Regions from separate parts of the Nitratidesulfovibrio sp. SRB-5 genome, predicted to be linked through region 2. Evidence: predicted binding sites of a transcription regulator. Region 2 holds the regulator's gene; the other holds the start of a gene.
What was found. Region 2 encodes HrcA, which represses chaperone genes, less so after heat shock. Its sites were predicted from a motif close to TGTTAGCACTCNNNNNNNNNGAGTGCTAACA; they were not measured.

Region 1 (9,445 bases), on a different contig from region 2:
CCGGATTTTCACGGCGCGATGGACAACCCGCCCCGTCAGCCCTCGAACCCCAGTTCTGCCAGCAGGCCGGGCAGTTCGCGGAAATCGCGCATGGTGCGCACGCGGGGCGCGGTGCGCGCCTCGCGCACCGTTCCGTTGCGCGGCGGATCGAACCAGATGCCATGCATCCCCGCCTGCGTGGCGCCCCACACGTCGCCGGTCCAGTCGTCGCCGATCATCACCACCCTGCTGGCGGGCAGCCCCAGGTCGCGCAGCGCATACGACCAGAACGGCGGCCAGGGCTTGGGCGACCCCGCCGAACGCCACGTGTACACCCCGGCCAGCAACGGCCCCACGCCCATGGGGGCAAGGGCCGCGCGGATGGGGCCTTCGTCCGACTCCGAGGCGTTGGACGCCAGCGCCAGCCGCCAGCCAGCGGCCAGCGAACACAGCACCTCGCCCGCGTGGGGCATGGGTTCCTCGTCGGTCCAGCCGTGTTGCGGCCCCATCCAGCGGGGCATGACGCGCATCAGCGTGCCGCCCCAGTCCAGCAGCAACGCCTTGTCGGGCAGCAGAGCCCTGTCGGGCACGTTCGCGGGGTGCATGTCATCCGGCACGGTGCCTGCGTCCGTGTGTTTCGCTTTCGCCATGGTTCCTCTCCTGCCCCGTGGTGCCCGTGCGTCGGGCCCGCGTCAAGTCGGAATGGCCCGCATCCGTGCTGCTCCCCTTTCGCGCAAACGAAAAGGGCCGGAACCCGAAGGTTCCGGCCCACAGTCACGTGCGATGATGCGCGGGGCGTACCAGCCTTTCGGCCTAGTACATGCCGCCCATGCCGCCCATGCCACCCATGCCGCCACCGGGCATGGGCATGTCCTTCTTGGCTTCGGGCTTTTCGGCAATGGCGCATTCGGTGGTCAGCAGCAGCGAGGCAACGGAGGCCGCGTTCTGCAGGGCGATGCGGGTGACCTTCTTGGGGTCGATGACACCGGCCTTGATCAGGTCTTCGAACTCGCCGGACGCGGCGTTGAAGCCGAAGCCGTCCTTGCCGTCGCGCACCTTCTCGACCACGATGGAACCTTCGTAGCCGGCGTTGGACGAGATCTGGCGCAGCGGTTCTTCGATGGCGCGGCGGATGATGTTCACGCCAGCGGCTTCGTCGTCGTCAGCGGGCTTCACGTCGTCCAGCACCTTGGAGATGCGGATGTAGGCGGTGCCGCCACCGGGGACGATGCCTTCTTCCACCGCGGCGCGGGTGGCGTTCAGGGCGTCCTCGACGCGGTCCTTCTTTTCCTTCATTTCGGTTTCGGTCGCGGCGCCCACGTTGATCACGGCCACGCCGCCCACCAGCTTGGCCAGGCGTTCCTGCAGCTTTTCGCGGTCGTAGTCGGAAGTGGTTTCGTCGATCTGGGCGCGGATCTGCTTCACGCGCGCCTTGATGTCTTCGGACTTGCCAGCGCCGTCAACGATGGTGGTGTTTTCCTTGTCCACAACCACGCGCTTGGCGGTGCCAAGGTCGGCCACCGAGATGTTTTCGAGCTTCACGCCCATGTCTTCGGACACCACGGTGCCGCCGGTCAGGACGGCGATGTCCTGCAGCATGGCCTTGCGGCGGTCGCCGAAGCCGGGGGCCTTCACGGCAACAACCTGCAGGGTGCCGCGCAGCTTGTTGACCACCAGGGTGGCCAGGGCTTCGCCTTCCACGTCTTCGGCGATGATCACCAGCGGACGGTTCATCTTGGCCACCTGTTCGAGAACGGGCAGCATGTCCTTCATGCTGGAGATCTTCTTCTCGTTGCAGAGAATGAAGGGCTCGTCGAGTTCGCAGACCATCTTTTCGGGATCGGTCACGAAGTAGGGCGACAGGTAGCCACGGTCGAACTGCATGCCTTCGACCACTTCAAGGGTGGTTTCCAGACCCTTGGCTTCCTCGACGGTGATGACGCCTTCCTTGCCCACCTTGGCCATGGCCTCGGCGATGATGTTGCCGATGGTGGTGTCGGAGTTGGCGGAAATGGTGCCGATCTGGGCGATTTCCTTCTGGTCGCGGGTGGGCTTGGCCAGGGTGCCAAGTTCCTTGACCAGCTTTTCAACGGCCTTGTCGATGCCGCGCTTGATAGCCATGGGGCTGCGGCCAGCGGCCACCAGCTTCACGCCTTCGCGGTAGATGGCCTGGGCCAGGATGGTGGCGGTGGTGGTGCCGTCACCGGCGATGTCGCTGGTCTTGGAAGCAACTTCCTTGACCATCTGCGCGCCCATGTTCTCGAACTTGTCCTCGAGTTCGATTTCCTTGGCCACGGTCACGCCGTCCTTGGTGATGACGGGCGAGCCGAAAGACTTTTCGATGACCACGTTGCGGCCCTTGGGACCGAGGGTCACCTTGACGGCATTGGCGAGCTTGTCCACGCCGCGGGAAAGCTTTTCGCGGGCCTTGACGTCGAACAGGATTTCCTTGGAAGCCATTGTATTCATCCTCCTCGGGAGTAAGTGCTGAGTTCGCGGGGCGTTATTCGATGATGGCGAGAATGTCGTCTTCGCGCATGACGAGGTGCTCGACGCCGTCAAGCTTGATCTCGGTGCCGGCGTACTTGCTGAAGAGCACCATGTCGCCCTTCTTGACGGTCATGGCGATGAGCTTGCCGTCTTCCGCGACCTTGCCGGGACCGGCGGCGACGACTTCGCCGCGCGAGGGCTTTTCCTTGGCGGTGTCGGGGATGAAGAGGCCGCCGGCGGTCTTTTCTTCGGATTCGAGGCGCTTCACCAGAACGCGGTCATTCAAAGGCTTCAGATTCATGACAACTAGTCCTCCAACTTTAGGTGATCGCTGTTTGTCCCGTCTTTGGCACTCGCGGGGTGCGAGTGCCAAAGGCAAGGGCGGTCATCTCGCCGCGCGTCATGACGGTGTCATGCGCGCGCCCTCCCGCCGCATGGCGGGGGGCGAAATTCGTCTCGCCCGATGTATCGTGGCTTTTCGGCAGGGGCTGGACCCGCAAGAACCTGCTGGTCATCGGGTCCGTCTGCCGGATGCGGTTGCGCGCCCGCGCTCGCTGACGCGGTGGCGGTGCATGGCAACCGCGTTGGATAATAAGGCAGGTTTGCGGGTTGAAAAGGGGGGGCGTGTGCATTTTTTTGCATTTTCTTCACGCGCCATGCAAATTCAGCGGGTTGCACGCCCGGCGCGCCCCCACCGGCCCCCTTGCCGTCCGTGCCCTTCCGCACGTTGCCGCCCTTTTCGCCCCCTTCACCAGACCGGGTGCTACGGGGAATGCCCGCTCTGCCGTTTGCCGATCTGCCCTCACTGGCGGATCTGGCAGATCTGGCAGATCTGGCAGCCTACGCCCGCTCGCCCCCGGACGCCACCGTACGCGGGGCGCGCGGCAGCCCGGTAAGAATGGCCAGCACACCCGCCGCGCCCAGCAACAGGCAGTAATAGTTGGCCGACAGCACCGCCACGGGAGAGATGCCCGCGATGGACCCGGCCAGCAGCACCTGCGCCGCGTGCGGGGCCAGCCCCTGCACCACGCACGAGAAGATGTCCAGCAGGCTGGCACTGCGGCGCGGGTCCACGCCGGAGGTGGCGGCGATCTCGCGGGCCATGCCCCCGGTCAGGATGATGGCCACGGTGTTGTTGGCGGTGCACAGGTCGGCCACGGCCACCAGGCCGGAAATGCCCGCTTCTCCGGTGCGGGCGGCGGCTCCGCCGCGTTCGCCGGGCCGGTCGATGAACCGGCGCACGGCGGCCAGCAGCCAGGCCACCCCGCCCTGATAGCGGATGAGTTCGCCAAGGCCGCCCATGAGCATGGACAGCACGAGAATCTCGTGCATGCCGGTAAAGCCCTTGTAGATGTCCTGGGCGAATTTCAGCGGCGTGTAACCGTCCACCACGGCCATGCCCACGCCGCCCGCCAGGGCGATGCCCGCGAACAGCACGGCGAACACGTTCATGCCCGAAAGCGCCATGGCCAGAATGGCCACGTAGGGCAGCACCGTGATCACGCGGTAATCGCCGGGCGCGGCGGCCCGGCCCGCATCGCCCGCCAGCCAGAGCACCGCCACGGCCAGCAGCGCGGCGGGCAGCGCAATGGCGAAGTTCATGCGGAACTTGTCGCGCATGTCGCAGCCTTGGGTGCGCGTGGCCGCGATGGTGGTGTCGGAGATCATGGACAGGTTGTCGCCGAACATGGCCCCGCCCACCACCGCGCCCATGAGCAGCGCGGCATCCATGCCGGTCTGGGCGGCCACGCCCGCCGCGATGGGCCCCACGGCGGCGATGGTGCCCATGGAGGTGCCCATGGCCGTGGCCACGAAGGCCGAAATGACGAACAACCCCGGCAGCACCAGCCGTTGCGGCACCAGCGACAGCCCCAGGTTCACCGTGGATTCCACCCCGCCGATGGCCGACGCCACCGAGGCAAAGCCACCGGCCAGCAGGTAGATGACGCACATGGTGACGATGTTGATCTCGCCCGCGCCGGACAGAAAGACGTTGACCCGCCGGGTCAGGCCGCCGGACCGGGCCGCCGTGGCCGGGTCCTTTTCGCGCAGGACCAGGGCCAGGGCGATGGCGGGCAGAATGGCCACCGTGGGCGACAGCTGGTAGAAGGCCATCTCCGTTCCGGCGGCGCCAAGGGCCAGCCCGGCACCAATGAACAGAACCAGGAACAGGAACAGCGGCAGCAGGGCCACGGGGTTGGGGGCGGGCTGATGCAGGGGCGCGGCAACTGGAGACGTCGGGGACATGGCGATATCCTTATTCCGGCCCGGCGGCTGCCGGGCCGATGCATGCAGTGTGATGTGTCCGGGTACCGGGACCGGACGAGAGGAAGCCCGCCTCGCGGGCCTGCGCGTGACGGCGGACCGTGCAGATAGGGACGGGGACGCCGCGTGTCCAGACGAACTGGCGCGGGCGTCCCCGGAATATCATGCCGCGCCGCTTATTCGCGGTCATTCACGGCTACTCACGAAATTGGGCCAGTTCCGCGATGCGCGCCTCCGCCACTTCCCAGCGTTCCAGCAGGGCGGTCTGCTCGCCTTCCAGCGCGGTGACCCGCGCGGCGGCGGCGTTGAAGCCCTCCGGATCGGTGGTGAAGAAGTCCGGCTCGGCCAGTCGGGCTTCCAGCGTGGCCTGTTCGCGCTCCAGCGCGTCCAGATTGCCGGGCAGCGCCGCCAGTTCCTCGCGCAGCCCGGCCAGTTCGCGCTGTTCCTTGAAGGTCAGCTTGCGAATCTGGGCGGTACCGGAACCGGGGCCAGCGGAGTTGTCCGCCTGTCCGTTGCCCGGGCCGTCGCCCTCCCCGTTCCTGCGGGGGGCGGCCTCGCCACTGGCGCCATCCTTTCCGGCGGCATCGGCTACCGGCTTCGGGCGCTGGCGCAGCCAGTCGGTGTAGCCGCCCACGTACTCGCGCACGTTGCCGTCGTCGTCGAAGGCCAGGGTGCTGGTCACCACGTCGTCAAGGAACGCGCGGTCATGGCTCACCAGCAGCACGGTGCCCTGGTATTCGGCCAGCAGTTCCTCCAGCAGATCCAGCGTTTCCACGTCCAGGTCGTTGGTGGGTTCGTCCAGCACCAGCAGGTTGGAGGGCCGGGTGAACAGCTTGGCCAGCAGCAGGCGGTTGCGCTCGCCGCCGGACAATACCTTGGCGGGCAGGCGCAGCCGGTCCGGCTCGAACAGGAAATCGCGCAGGTACCCGGCCACGTGGCGGCGGTTGCCGTTGACCTCTATGGTGTCCGCGCCCTCGGCCACGTTGTCCATGACCGACTTCTCGCCGTCCAGCGCCGTGCGCAACTGGTCGAAATAGGCGATTTCCAGCCGGGTGCCGTGGCGCACCTCGCCGGAATGGGGAACAAGCTGGCCCAGCAGCAGGCGCAGCAGGGTGGTCTTGCCGGAGCCGTTGGGGCCGATCAGCCCCACCCGGTCGCCGCGCTGGATCAGCGCCGAAAAGTCGCGCAGCACCGACCTGGCGTTCTCGTGGGCGAAGCACACGTTGCGCGCCTCGATGACCAGCTTGCCAGAGCGTTCCGCCTCCTGCGCCAGCATGGCCACCCCGCCCTGCCGTTCGCGGCGGCGGGCGCGTTCCTCGCGCAGGGCGTACAGGGCGCGCACCCGGCCCATGTTGCGGGTGCGCCGGGCCTTGATGCCCTGGCGCACCCAGGCCTCTTCCTGGGCCAGCTTCTTGTCGAACAGGGCGAACTGGCGTTCCTCGTTCTCCAGCCGGGCCTCGCGCTGCTCCTGATACTGGTCGTACCCGCAGGCATAGGAATGCAGCTTGCCCCGGTCCACCTCCACGATGCGGGTGGCCAGACGGCGCACGAAGGCCCGGTCGTGCGAGACGAACACCAGCGTGCGCGCGCGGCGCATCAGATAATCTTCCAGCCAGGCGATGGTGTCGATGTCGATGTGGTTGGTGGGTTCGTCCAGCAGCAGATCCTGCGACGCTACCAGCGCGCGGGCCAGCAGCACCCGGCGCTTGCGCCCGCCGGACAGGGTGGAGAACTCTCGTTCCGGGTCCAGACGCAGGTGGTTGCACACGGACACCACGTCGCCGTAATGCTCCCACCCTTCGCCCGATTCCAGCCCGCGCCGCGCCGCCGCCAGGGCGGCCTCATCCACGGGGCGGCCCGCCTCGCGCGCGGCCTCCAGCACGTGAAAGGCGGCCAGCGCCTCGCCCTCGGGTCCAAGTCCCCCCGCCACTATGCCGAACACCGGGCCGGTCATGTCCACCGGCACCTCCTGCGGCATGCTGCCAAAGCGCAAACCCGGCGTGCGCACCACCTCGCCCGCGTCGGGGCGCAGGTCACCGGCCATCAGCCGCAACAGCGTCGATTTGCCCGCGCCGTTGCGCCCCACAAGACAGATGCGTTCGCCCTGCTCCACGTGCAGGTTGGCCCCGTCCAGCAGCTTGCCGGTGCCGAGGTTGAGCGTGACGTCCTGAATGCCCAGCAATGCCATGCGCGTATCCCACCAGAAATATATGTTTCCGCAAAAATACCGGACAAAAAAACGCATCTCCGAACAAATGTCCGAAAAGAGTCCGCCAACAACCGGATATAGCGTTCAATCAATCAGTCTAGCGCGCAACCGCCCCCTGAGCAAGCCGGACAAAACAAGTCCACAAAACTCTGCGATACCGGAATGTTATCATTGCAACACAAAAGCATGCGTAAATATGTGCTAACATTGACATGTGCGCACGGCAAGAGATAGACGCAGCACTACCGCCGCATCAAGCGCCATGGGAAATGGCGCGCACGCCACAATCCCATGGGGTATCCATGCGCCACGTTTCTTCACAAGCATTGTTCTGTGCCATGGCCACCGGCCTTCTCGCGGCCAGTGTGGCTGCCCTGGTGCCGCTTGTATCCGGCACGTTTTCCGTATTGCACGGCATCGCCACTTTGGCTGTGGCGTGCATCGCCGCAGTCGGCATGCTGGTGTGCCGTGCACGCGGACAGGCGGCCGACGCACGCCTGCTGCACGATGCAGCGCTGAAGGGCCTCGGCCCCGCCGCCGGAAGCACACCCGCCGCCCTGGCCGAAGCCGCCGCCGCCATAGCCGCCCTGCGCGACGAGGCACTGCGCAATGCCGCCGCCGGGCAGGCCATGCTGGAAGCCCTTGATGGAGAGACCAGACAGGCCGGGCAAGCCAGACAGGCCGGACAGGCCGGACAAGGTGGACAGGCCGCCCCCACTGCCGCCAATCACCCGGACGATGCCGTCCCCTACCTGCTGCTGGACGCCAAGGGCATGGTCACCTGCGCCTCGTCGGCCCTGCTGGCCCTGCTCGACACAGGCACCACATCACCCGTCGCCCTCCCCGGAACCCTTGACGCCGTGGGCCTGCGTCCCGCCCCCACGGACAAAGCCGGAACGGAACTGCTGCGCAACATCCGCGAGTGCCGCGCCGCCAAGGGCGAACTGGTCATCCCCCTGGCCTGCGGGACAACGGGCAACGGCGCGGCCCCCGGCGCATCCTGCCTGATCCACCTTGCGGTGTCCGCCTGCCCCATCACCGACACAGCGGGCCGCGCCCACGGCAGCTTCGTGCTGCTGCGCGACATGACCCGGCTGCGCGCCGCGCAGTGTACCCTGGCCAGCACGTCGTCGCGCATCGAACGCTTTGCCGCCGATTCCATGTCGGCGGCTGGCGAAGTGACCCGCGCCGCGGAAGACCTGGCCACCCTGATCCAGGAAGCCAACGCGGGGGCGGGCAGCCAGCAGGAGCGCACGGCGGAAACCGCCACCGCCATGGAACAGATGAACGCCACGGTCATGGAAGTGGCCCGCAACGCGGCCCACGCCGCCGACCAGGCCGCCGAAACCCGCCGCCGCAGCATGGATGGCGCCCGGCAGGTGAACGAACTGGTGGCGCACATCGACGGCGTGGAGCAGGTCATCGGCCAGCTGGCAGAACGCGTGGGCGCGCTGGACACGCAGGCGGGCAACATCGGCCAGGTGATGAACGTCATTTCCGACATCGCCGACCAGACCAACCTGCTGGCGCTGAACGCCGCCATCGAAGCTGCCCGCGCCGGTGACGCCGGGCGCGGATTCGCCGTCGTCGCCGACGAAGTGCGCAAGCTGGCCGAAAAGACCATGAACGCCACCCGCGAGGTGAGCGAGGTGATTACCGGCATCCAGCAAAGCTCGCGCGCAGCCGCCCGCGAGATGGACGGAGCCCGCGCCGCCGTCAACGAGGCCGCCCGCCGCGCCCAGGATTCCGGCACCGCGCTGTCGGAAATCCTTGCCCTTACCGACAACACCAGCATCCAGGTGCAGTCCATCGCCACCGCCGCAGAGCAGCAGTCGGCCACATCCGCCGAGATCAACCGCGCTGTGGAGGCCATTACCGGCATTGCCGGGCGCACCATGGACATGATGAACCATGCCGCGCAGGACATCTTCAGCCTGGCCGGGCGTTCCAGCGACCTTTCGCGCACCGTCGCGCGCATTACCGCCACCGGCGAGGCCGACGACGCGACCGAAGCCGCCATGGCGGGCAAGGCCGTGCCCTGCTGGGAATTCAAGAAGTGCGGACGCGAAAAGGGGGGCGCCAAGGAAAAGGAAATGGGCATCTGCCCCGCCTGGCCCGACCACGGCTTCAGCTGTGCCGGGGTTACCGGCACCTTCTGCGGCGGCAGCATCCAGGAAACCTTTGCCAAGAAGATCGGCAACTGCGCCAAGTGCGACTTCTTCAAAAGCGCTTCCTACCGGCGCGACGCCCACGATTCGCAAATGTCCGGCGGAGCATTGGGCGGCACGTCGGGCAGGGGCGTGCGGCTGGAACTGCGGCGCTAGGCCGCGCGACAAGCCGCCGGGGCGCCGCCCCCGCGTGCATCCATCAGCCAGATCAGCCACACAAGAGGGGCGGGGCGCACGCAACGCCCCGCCCCTTTGCAATCCGGTTCGCCGTCCCTCTCCGCGAGCCTGCCCCCGCCTCGGCCCAGGGAGTACGGCCCAAGGCGCGGGACGCAAC
Region 2 (9,445 bases):
GCCTTCATCCGTCAGGCCTTCTACGCCCTTACCGGGGGGCACGCGCAGTACATGCGCCCGCTGGACAAGGATCTGCTGGGCCGCAAGGCTCCGGCGCTGTGGACGTGGCTGCGCGATCTTGCCCCGCACCTGTGGCAGGCCGGGCGGGCCTACCCGCGCGACGCCGCCGCGCTGGATGCGTTGTTCGCGCGGGGCGAGGTGGATTTTTCCGTCTCGTACCATCCGGCCCATGCCCAGGCGCTGATCGATGACGGCACCTATCCGGCCACGGTGCGCACCGTGGCCCTGGACGACGGGTCCATCTTCAACACCCACTTCGTGGCCATACCCTTCAACGCGCCCAACAAGGCGGGGGCCATGGTGGTTGCCAACTTCCTGCTGTCGCCCGAGGCGCAACTGGCCAAGATGGACCCGGCCTGGTGGGGCGATTTTCCGGCCATCGAGGTGGAGCGGCTGCCCGGGGAATGGCGCGCGCGCTTCGCCGCCGTGAAGATGGGCGAGGCCACCCTGTCCCCCGATGCGCTGTCCAGGCGGGCCGTGCCCGAGATACCCGCCGACTGGCTGGAGGCGCTGGAACGCGGCTGGGATGCCGAGGTGCTGCGCAGGTAGTCCGGCGGTTCCGGCCAGGATTCGGGCAGCGGATGCCGACATGATGCGATGCAGGGGCCGCTTCCCGAGGGGGGCGGCCCTTTTGCGCGGAGTGTCGGGGGGATGGGATGCGTGGGGGCGGGCGCACGGAAGGGCGAAAGGGCTGGCCGGTTGCATGGGTGCCATGCCGTGTCCGAACCCCGGGGGGGGCAGGGGATGTCTGCCGGAAATGCACGCAGAGGAGGCAGGCGGAAATCGGCGGGAACAGGTGATGGCAGGCGGGGCAGGCGCGCACGGGAGATGCCCGCTCGGGCAGGCGAGGCAAGGGGGAGGTGGACCTATTCGTGCCCGCCGTACTCGCGCGCATGCCAGGCGCGCAGCCCGCGCGGCTTGTCGCGCAGGTAGCCGGTCACCAGATAGTCCAGCAGGTTGCGCGCGGCCTTGTCAGACAGCAGCAGCAGGGGGGTGTCCGCTCCCTGCGCGTCGAGCAGCAGCAGGCTGGCGTCCTGGGTGCAGCAAAAGCGCTGGCCGGGGCCGCGCGTGCGCAAGGCAAGGCACAGGTCGCACAGATCCTGCTCGCTCAGGGGCGAGAGGGAGGAAAGCCAGGCCATGGCATCGGTGGTTGCATTGGTATAATCGAACATAATGTATTTTCCAATGTATTGCCCGGCATGGGTTGCGTCAAGCATGTGCGGGCGCGCACCGCTGGCCTGGCGGAGGAAAATATAAATGACCGGCGCGGGTCGCCCCTGCTAGACCAGTACCGGCGTTGGCGCCAGCCGCGCACGACGCCAAGTTCGCAGAATGGGGTTCGCAACGTGAAGCATGACATTGACGGCCTACTGGGTAACGTGGGCAAGGAACTGACGGGCCTTTCCGTATCGCTGGACGGGCTGGAACGCACGCCGGAGGGCGCGTACATCGTGCCTGCGTCGGTGCTGCTGTCCATGGTTCATTCCGTGCAGCAGATACTTTCCCTGTGGAGAAAGGCCCACTCGACGTTCAGCATAGCCATGGCGTCGAGCGTCCTGTGCCGCGAAGAGGCGCTGAACACGTTGTTCGACGCCGCTGAGGACGGCACGGAGCATTGATTCCGGTCGTCCTTCCCACCAGCAACCACGCTTCGCAGTACGAAGCCCGCAACCGGCGCGCCTGAACTGGCCGGGCGTGCCATTGAAAGCCGCAAAGGGCGGGAGCATGTGCTCCCGCCCTTTGCGGCGTGGCGCAACCGTAGCCACATGTCGCCAGCCGTAGTCACATGTCGTCGCACCGGAACTGGTGACCGCTGTAGGCAGCCGCTGTCCGGCTCCGCTTTCGGCGCGCCCGTGCCCCGCATGGGACCAGGGCGCGGAAATGGAGAAGGGCGGAAGCTTGCGCTCCCGCCCTTTCGTGAACAATGGGCCGTATGGACTACACGCAGCCGGTGGGCTTGGGCAGGCCGGCCATCTTGCAGGCGCCCTTGCCGGGGCCGGAGGGGAACAGTTCGTAGATCTCCTTCAGCTTGAAGCCGGTGTTCTTGGAGAGGATACGAACCATCGGGGCGATGCCGTTCTTCTTGTAGTAGTCCTGCAGGAAGTCGATGATCTTCTGGTGATCGGGGGTGATGTCCGCGATACCTTCGGATTCCTTCACGAATTCAACCCACTCGGTGCTCCAGTCATCAAAGCGAAGAAGGAAGCCGTCTTCATCGACTTCGAAGCTCTTGCCCTTGTAAGTGACTTCAGCCATGCGTGTCCTCCTTGGACAGGTTCTTGGCAGTGAAAGGGATGCACGACAAACGCCTGACCTTCGCATCGTGCGGCGATGCGCCGGCCGATGATAAGCAGCGATCCGCTGCCTCTATCCGAATGATGGTCGTCCCAAGGCAGATTCTGCCCGCTGGATAAACCGCAGCCACCCGGCGTGTCAACGAGGACCTCTTGCGGGCCTTCGCTGGTGAACCCGCAACGCTCTCCCGAAGGGGGGGCGGTCACGGGTGTCGGAGAACCGAATCGCGCGGATTTTTCCGGGTTCCAGACATGCGGACGAGGCACAAGATGCCACAATGTCATGAAAAATTCAAGGCAGGCGTGGGTGTTTTTTCGGCAAGCATTACAGCCCCCTACGGGTGAGCGTGTAAACAGTTGCTCACCAGCCGCAACGAGCCCGGCAGAATGGGCGCGATACGGGCCGTATGGGGTGTGCTATGGGCGGGCGGGGGAAGTGATGCATGCAGTGATGCGTTGCCACCTCCCCAATGACAGGGGCACTGTAGTGTGTTGCCGGAAACGTGTCAATGTATGTGAAATAATGCACGAGATGTGAGTGTTCACAATATGCCGCATACAGTGAAGTGTTGTTTGGTGTGTCGGAAATGGAGTTTGGGGCGGATTTTGTCATTATGCTGAAATAACAGTTTTTTTTGTAGTTGCCGGGGGTGCTGGCCAGTACATTTGTGATTATATTCACAAATGGTGGACCTGTCAGGTCCGAATGGGCGTGCGCACGGCCTGGAGTCCGGAGGGCGCTGGCCTGATCCATTTTGCCCCTAGCCTTTGTCCGGCATCTGTCGTGGATGGGCAAGTGCCTGCCATATTTCCCGACCCGGCAGGTCCGCCCCGGCCAACCTTGACAGCCCACACCCCCGTTGTTACCCGTTTGTGCTACTGCAAGAACTGCATCCTCATGATGCCGGAGCCTTCATGCCCAGCCTCGGACAGCGCGAAACCCAGGTGCTTGCCACCATCATCGAAAGCTACATCGCCTCGGCCTCGCCCGTGGGGTCTCGCGCCGTGGCCGAGCATTCCGGCTTGCGTCTTTCCCCGGCCAGCATGCGCGCCACCATGTCCGACCTGACCGACCTTGGCTATCTGGAGCAGCCGCACACGTCCGCAGGCAGGGTGCCGACGGCGCGCGCCTTCCGGCTGTACGTGGACAGCCTGCTGCGCCCGTTGCCGCTGGGCAGTGCCGAGCGCGATGCCATAGCCGACGAGCTTTCGCGGCAGGAACTGGAGATTTCCGGCATCCTGCGTCGCGCCGCCAACCTGTTGTCCGGCCATGCCCGGCAACTGGGCATGGTGGTGGCCCCCAGCGAGGACGAGGCCCGCTGGCGCAGCATCGAATTCGCCCCGGCCGCCGAAGGGCTGGTGTTGGCCGTGCTGATGCTGGAAGGCGGCCTGGTGCGCACCCGCACCGTGCGCGTGGACGAGCGCTACGGGCAGGATGAACTGGTGCGCTTCGGCAATTATCTCAACGAACATTTCCGGGGCCTGTCCCTGTCCGAGGCGCGCGATCGCATCGGCCACGAACTGGCCCGCGCTGGCTCGCGGCTGGAAGAAATGTGCGTGCGCGCCCTGGCCCTGTCGCGCCGCGCCGTGGAACACATGGGCGACGACCGCGAGCTCATCGTCAACGGCACGCTGAACATGCTGGCCCACGCGGAATTCACCGACGTGGGCCGCATGCGCGACCTGCTGGCCGCCATCGAGGAACGCTCGCGTCTGTTGGAACTGCTGGACCGCACCCTGTCCGAACGCGACGTGCGCATAACCTTCTGTCAGGACGTGGCCGACGGCGCGCCCGACGGACTGCGCGGGTGCAGCGTGATCAGCGCCGCCTACGGCGGCGACACGCCGCGTGGCGTGGTCAGCGTGGTGGGGCCGTTGCGCATGGACTACGCCAAGATCGTTCCGGTGGTGCAGTGCGTTTCGCGGGCGCTTACCCAGCTGTTCCGCGAACGGTTTGCCGCCGCGCCTTGCCGGTTGCCGTAATCCCGTCCATTTTTCGGTCATTTCCGATACATGCGACCCGCCCCGGCGGGATATTTCAACGACGACGTCACGCTTCAGGATTTCAAGGAGATTCAGGACATGCCCCCCAGCAATGCGTTCAAGGACAATGTGGAGATCAGCCCCGAGGCAGAGGCCCTGCGTACCGAGGCCGATGCGTCTTCGCGGCACCAGGCCGCCGGTGCGGGTTCCCCCATGGTGATTGACGATGACGCCCTGCGCGAACAGTGCGCGGTCCGGCTGTGCCCGGAATGTCCCGAACGGGCCGATGCCGACGAGCAGCGCCTGCGCGCCCTGGCGGAAATGGACAATTTCAAGAAGCGGTTGCAGCGCGAAAAGGACGACCAGGTGCGCTACGCCGCCGAAGTGGTGCTGGCGGACCTGCTGCCCACCCTGGACAACCTGGATCTGGCCCTGCAATACGGGCGCGGCAACGCGGCCTGCAAGGACATGCTGATCGGCGTGGAAATGACCCAGAGGCTGCTGCTGGACGCGCTGAAGCGCCACGGCCTGGAGCCCGTGGGCGAGGCGGGCGAACCGTTCAGCCCGGAAATCCACGAGGCCATCGGCGCCGAAGTGCGCCCCGACCTGCCGGAAAACACCGTGTGTGCCCTGATGCAGCGCGGCTACCGGCTGAAGGAGCGCCTGCTGCGGCCCGCCAAGGTTGCGGTAAGCCGTCCGGAATAGGCGCCCGGATAGTAACGTCACACATGCGGACATCAGGCGGCACGTTCCCCGGCGGGGCGTGCCGCCTTTGCGTTGCGGGGCGGAAGTTGGGCGAGGCGGGGGCGAAAGTGGCCCAAGGGGGGCGGATGTGGCGCAGCTACCCCCCCCATCGCATGCCCTTGGCGTAAGCCAGACTGATCCATATACGGCCTATATATGGCCCCATGTGGATATGACGTGAGTCTGAAGCGGGGCCTCGCCTTGCCTGTCGCCTTGCCCGTCGCCCTGTCCGGTGTGTGTCCGATGATCTGCCTGGCCCCGTCTGGGCCAGTCTGGGCCAGTCTGGGCCAATTTGGGCCAGTTTGGGCCTGTCTGGCGCGCTGCCCGGCGCCAGTCCAACACGGTATCATTTGCGCTTCACCCGGCTTCGCAGTATGGGGGGCCGCATGAGTACACACCGTTCCCCCTGCCTTGATGCGGGAGGGCTGCTGCGCGTTGCCGGGGGCGGCGTGCTTATCAGCTTTTCCGCCGTGTTCGTGAAGCTGGTGCATGTGGGGCCCAGCCAGTCGGCCTTCTACCGCATGTTCTTCGGCGGGCTGGCCCTGCTGTGCGTGGCCCTGGCCCGGCGCGAACGGCTGCGCGCGCGGTCCGGCGTGTGGGCGGTGATGGTGGGCGCCGCCGTGCTGTTCGCGCTGGATCTGGAGTGCTGGCACCGGGGCATCCTGCTCATCGGGCCGGGGCTGGCCACCATCATCGGAAATTTCCAGGTCTTCTTCATCGCCATTGCCGGGGCGCTGCTGCTGGGCGAAAAGTTGTCCGCGCGGCACATGGCGGCCATTCCGCTGGCCCTGGTCGGGCTGTGGCTGCTGCTGGGCGTCAGTCCGGCGGAACTGCTGCCCACCTCGACGGCTGGCGGGCTGGTGGTGGGCGATTCGCTGGCCGGGGTGGGCTACGGCTTTGCCACGGCGCTGTTCTACACCGGGTTCATCCTGCTGCTGCGCCAGTCGCGCGGCATGGCGGGCATGCTTTCGCCGGTGGCCAACATGGCCGTCATTTCGCTGGCCTGCGCGGCGGTAAGCGGCGCGGGCATCCTGGCGCGGGGCGACAGCTTTGCCATTGCCGATGCGGCCAGCGGCGGCTACCTGATGGCCTATGGCGTGCTGTGTCAGGGCGTGGGCTGGGTGCTGCTGTCCACCGGGCTGCCGCGCCTGCCCGCCTCGCTGGCGGGGCTGGTGATGCTGGTGCAGCCCGCGCTGTCGTTCGTGTGGGACATCCTGGTGTTCAAGCGGCCCACGGACGGATGGGGCATGGCCGGGGCGGGGATTGCCCTGTTCGCCATCTGGCTGGGCCTGTCTGGTGCGTCTGGTGCTTCTGGTGGTGCGGGCGCGCGGGTATGCCGCCCGGGCGAACTGGAAGATGCCCCGAACACGGCGCCGCCCGACGCGGCACCGCATGAGGACGAATGACAAACAGGGCGCGCGGCGCCGCAACCGGACGGGGGAACGACGATGAAGATACTGGGCCTGATATTCGTGGCCGCCGTGGCTGCTGTGCTTGGCTGGCTGCTGCTGCGCGGACTGCTGGCCGCCGCCGGGTGCGTGGTGCGCCTGTTTCTGGGGCTGCTGCTGCTGGCCCTGCTGGGGGCCACATGGTCCTTGCTGTCCTTCCTGTTCACGGGCGGGGCGGGCTGGTAGGCGGACGCAGGCTGCTGTCGGTGAGACGGCGGCAGGCTGCGTCAAGCGGGACGAGCGGGTGATGCCGCCAGTGAAAGGCGAGTCATGGAGTGCTTTGTACGGCGCGTGGCGGATGACCGTCGCGCGCCGCTTTTTTGGGGCAGGGGAGACGCGCGGCAAGATGAAAATGGAGCCGGGTGCCGGGGCGTGCAGCGTGTCAGCCGGGTAGGCGGATAGGGCCGGATAGGACAGGAGAGCGTGGGTTCGCCGGGGCGGCTATTCTTCCAGCGGAAGTCCGGCGATCCAGCCTTCCACATCCAGTTGCGCGGCGGTGACGCCGTGGGGAGGTGTGGCTGGTGACGGCAGGCCGTATTCGGGGCGCAGGGCGGAACTTGCTGCCAGCACGGCGCAGAACAGGGCATCCAGCAGGTCCGCTTCCGGATCGTCCAGCATGCGGGCGGCGTGGTCCGCGTTCCAGCGGATGGTCAGGCGGGGCAGGTGGCCAGACAGGGGGCCAGACAGGGGTGATGACAGGGGGCCAAGCTGGGGGCCGGGCTGGAGTGATGACAGGCCAATGGGGTTCGTTGGGCCGAAGGCGCTGGTCGATTCGGCCGGTTCCCCCAATCCCGCAAGATTTCGCAGCAGTTGGGTGCGTGCCTCGCGCCGGGCGGTCCGCCCGGTGGCATCGCCGCCCTTGTACGGGGCGCGGCCCATCAACTGCCGGGCCAGCCAGCCGGGGTAGGTTTCCAGCGCCACGCGGGCGTTGCCCGGCACATGTGGCAGGGGGCGCAGCAGGGGAACATGCACCGCATGTGCGGCAAGCCGTGGAGCCACGGCGTGGAACATCAGGGCCACGGGCGGGCGCACCGTGTTCATGGGGCTGGCCGCTCCGGCGCGGCGGCAGCAGGCGCGGTACAGGTACTTCTGCCCGGCGGGCCGGGCGGCGGACACCCCGCGCAGCAGGTCGCGAAAGTCGGCACGGTCCATGCCGCCGCACAGGGCGGCATACCCGGCCCAGTCGCGCGGCCAGTCCAGTTCTTCCACCAGTTCCAGCGGTTGGGCCAGCGCGGCGTCGATACCCAGCACCCAGCCTGTGCCAGACGGAACATCGCCCCCCGCGAATCCCGCGTCAAACTGCCCGCCGAACAGCCGGTCCAGGTCGTCCAGGGTGTGCAGTTCACGCAGTTCGTGCAGGGTGAGCACGGGCGGTGCGTCCGGTGCGTTCCCCGGTTCCTGCGCAAGGTCGCATACCGCCAGGGTCAGGGGTTTGCGCGGGCCGGGCGTGGCCGTGACGTCCAGCCCCAGTATCCGCAAGGGCAGCGTGCGGGCCGGGTGTGGTGTTATGGGCGCGTCTTGGCTGAATGGCGCTCCCGGAGCGCCTTGGCTGGCTGGCGGTGCGGATTTTTCGCGGGTGTGCATGGCTGGTCGCAAACGCAAAACGGCCCCGCGTCTGCTTCGCGGGGCCGCCTTGCGCTACATGCTGAAGAATTCCAGTTCCGGCGCGGCGGGTATTTCGCCCGCCTCGGCCAGCCGGTGGTAGAACAGGCGCAGCCCTTCCATTTCCGGAAAGCCCATGTGGAAGACCAGGCCGTGGTAGTACTGGCGCAGTTCCTCGCGGGTCAGCGGGCAGCCCTGCAAGGTCAGGTCGAGGATCACGTCCATGTGCAGTTCGCCCCAGTTGCGGGCGCGCTGCAACAGTTCGCACGGGTCGCTGGTGAAGCATCCCGAAGCCGCCGCCGCCCGGCTGACCACCCACACCCCGAACACGAAGGGCAGGCCGGTCCATTGTCGCCACGCCTCGCCCAGGTCCAGCCGGTACGGAAACTCCGGGTGGTTGCGCAGGCGCAGGGCCTCGTCGCCGATGGCCAGGAACGCCTCCGGCGGGTTGCCCGACGCGATGCGCCCGGTGGCCGAACCCACCTCGTAACGCACCGGAAACTTGTAGTAGTCGCGGAACAGCAGGCGCAGCAGCGCGGCAGAGGTGTGCGTCTCGGCGCTGACCAGCACCGGCTGGTCGGCCAGGTCTTCCACCGGGCGGCGCGAAAGCAGCAGCACGCTCTGCACCGGCCCCCGGCTGCCGATGGCAAGGTCCGGCACCAGCAGGTAGTTCTGCGGCCTGTGCGCATACTCCACCGACGAATTGGCCGACACGTGCAGGTCGCCGCGCGCCATCATGTTGTTCAGCACCGCGGGCGGCCCGGCCACCAGCTCGTACTCGTGCTGGATGATGCCCGACTCCAGCGGGTGGTAGATGGGCAGCACGTTCAGGTACCCGATGCGGCCCAGACGCAGCGGGCGCGCGCATGACGACGGCGTGGTGGTGGCTTTGTTCATGGCATGTATCGCGTTTGTATCCCCTGCCGGTCCGGCTGTTTTTATGCCTCCGGCGGGCAGGGGGCTTTGCCCCCTGCACCCCCATATTGAGGGGGTTGGGGCGTTTTTTGATAAAGAAGCGGAAGCCTGATGTTCCGTATCCCCCCAATTAAAAAGTTTTGGGGGGAGCTTCAGCCGTTATGCGAGTCTTCGAGCATTACGGATGAAGACAGCAGAGCGGGGTCCGGGGAGGGAGACCCTTTTACGCGTTGCGGTCGCCATCCGTAACACTCTCGCTTCGCGCTCGTGTAACGGCTGCCGCAAAGGGTCCCTTCCCCCGATTCTCCTCTTTCGCTCTTTACCCCTGTATTTCCCCTTCCACCACGGGTTGGGGCGACACGGGGGTGTAGTTCATGGTGCGTTGCACGGGGGTGAACC

Region 1: a site for HrcA is predicted at 2,814-2,844, ahead of groES (co-chaperone GroES). Genes of this name have one in related genera too.

The regions. Positions count from the first base shown of each region.
Region 1 is NZ_JAIOTY010000001.1:1,047,837-1,057,281, reverse strand. It holds gene K6142_RS04155 (HAD family hydrolase) at 36-629, opposite strand; gene groL (chaperonin GroEL) at 793-2,439, opposite strand; gene groES (co-chaperone GroES) at 2,483-2,770, opposite strand; gene K6142_RS04140 (Na+/H+ antiporter NhaC family protein) at 3,310-4,716, opposite strand; gene K6142_RS04135 (ATP-binding cassette domain-containing protein) at 4,931-6,922, opposite strand; gene K6142_RS04130 (methyl-accepting chemotaxis protein) at 7,399-9,267, shown strand.
Region 2 is NZ_JAIOTY010000002.1:907,669-917,113, forward strand. It holds gene K6142_RS11210 (ABC transporter substrate-binding protein) at 1-609, shown strand, start outside; gene K6142_RS11215 (hypothetical protein) at 927-1,232, opposite strand; gene K6142_RS11220 (hypothetical protein) at 1,407-1,679, shown strand; gene K6142_RS11225 (TusE/DsrC/DsvC family sulfur relay protein) at 1,999-2,316, opposite strand; gene hrcA (heat-inducible transcriptional repressor HrcA) at 3,270-4,337, shown strand; gene K6142_RS11235 (nucleotide exchange factor GrpE) at 4,437-5,042, shown strand; gene K6142_RS11240 (DMT family transporter) at 5,468-6,487, shown strand; gene K6142_RS11245 (hypothetical protein) at 6,530-6,715, shown strand; gene K6142_RS11250 (DUF429 domain-containing protein) at 6,971-8,008, opposite strand; gene K6142_RS11255 (menaquinone biosynthetic enzyme MqnA/MqnD family protein) at 8,168-9,028, opposite strand; gene mqnC (cyclic dehypoxanthinyl futalosine synthase) at 9,366-9,445, opposite strand, start outside.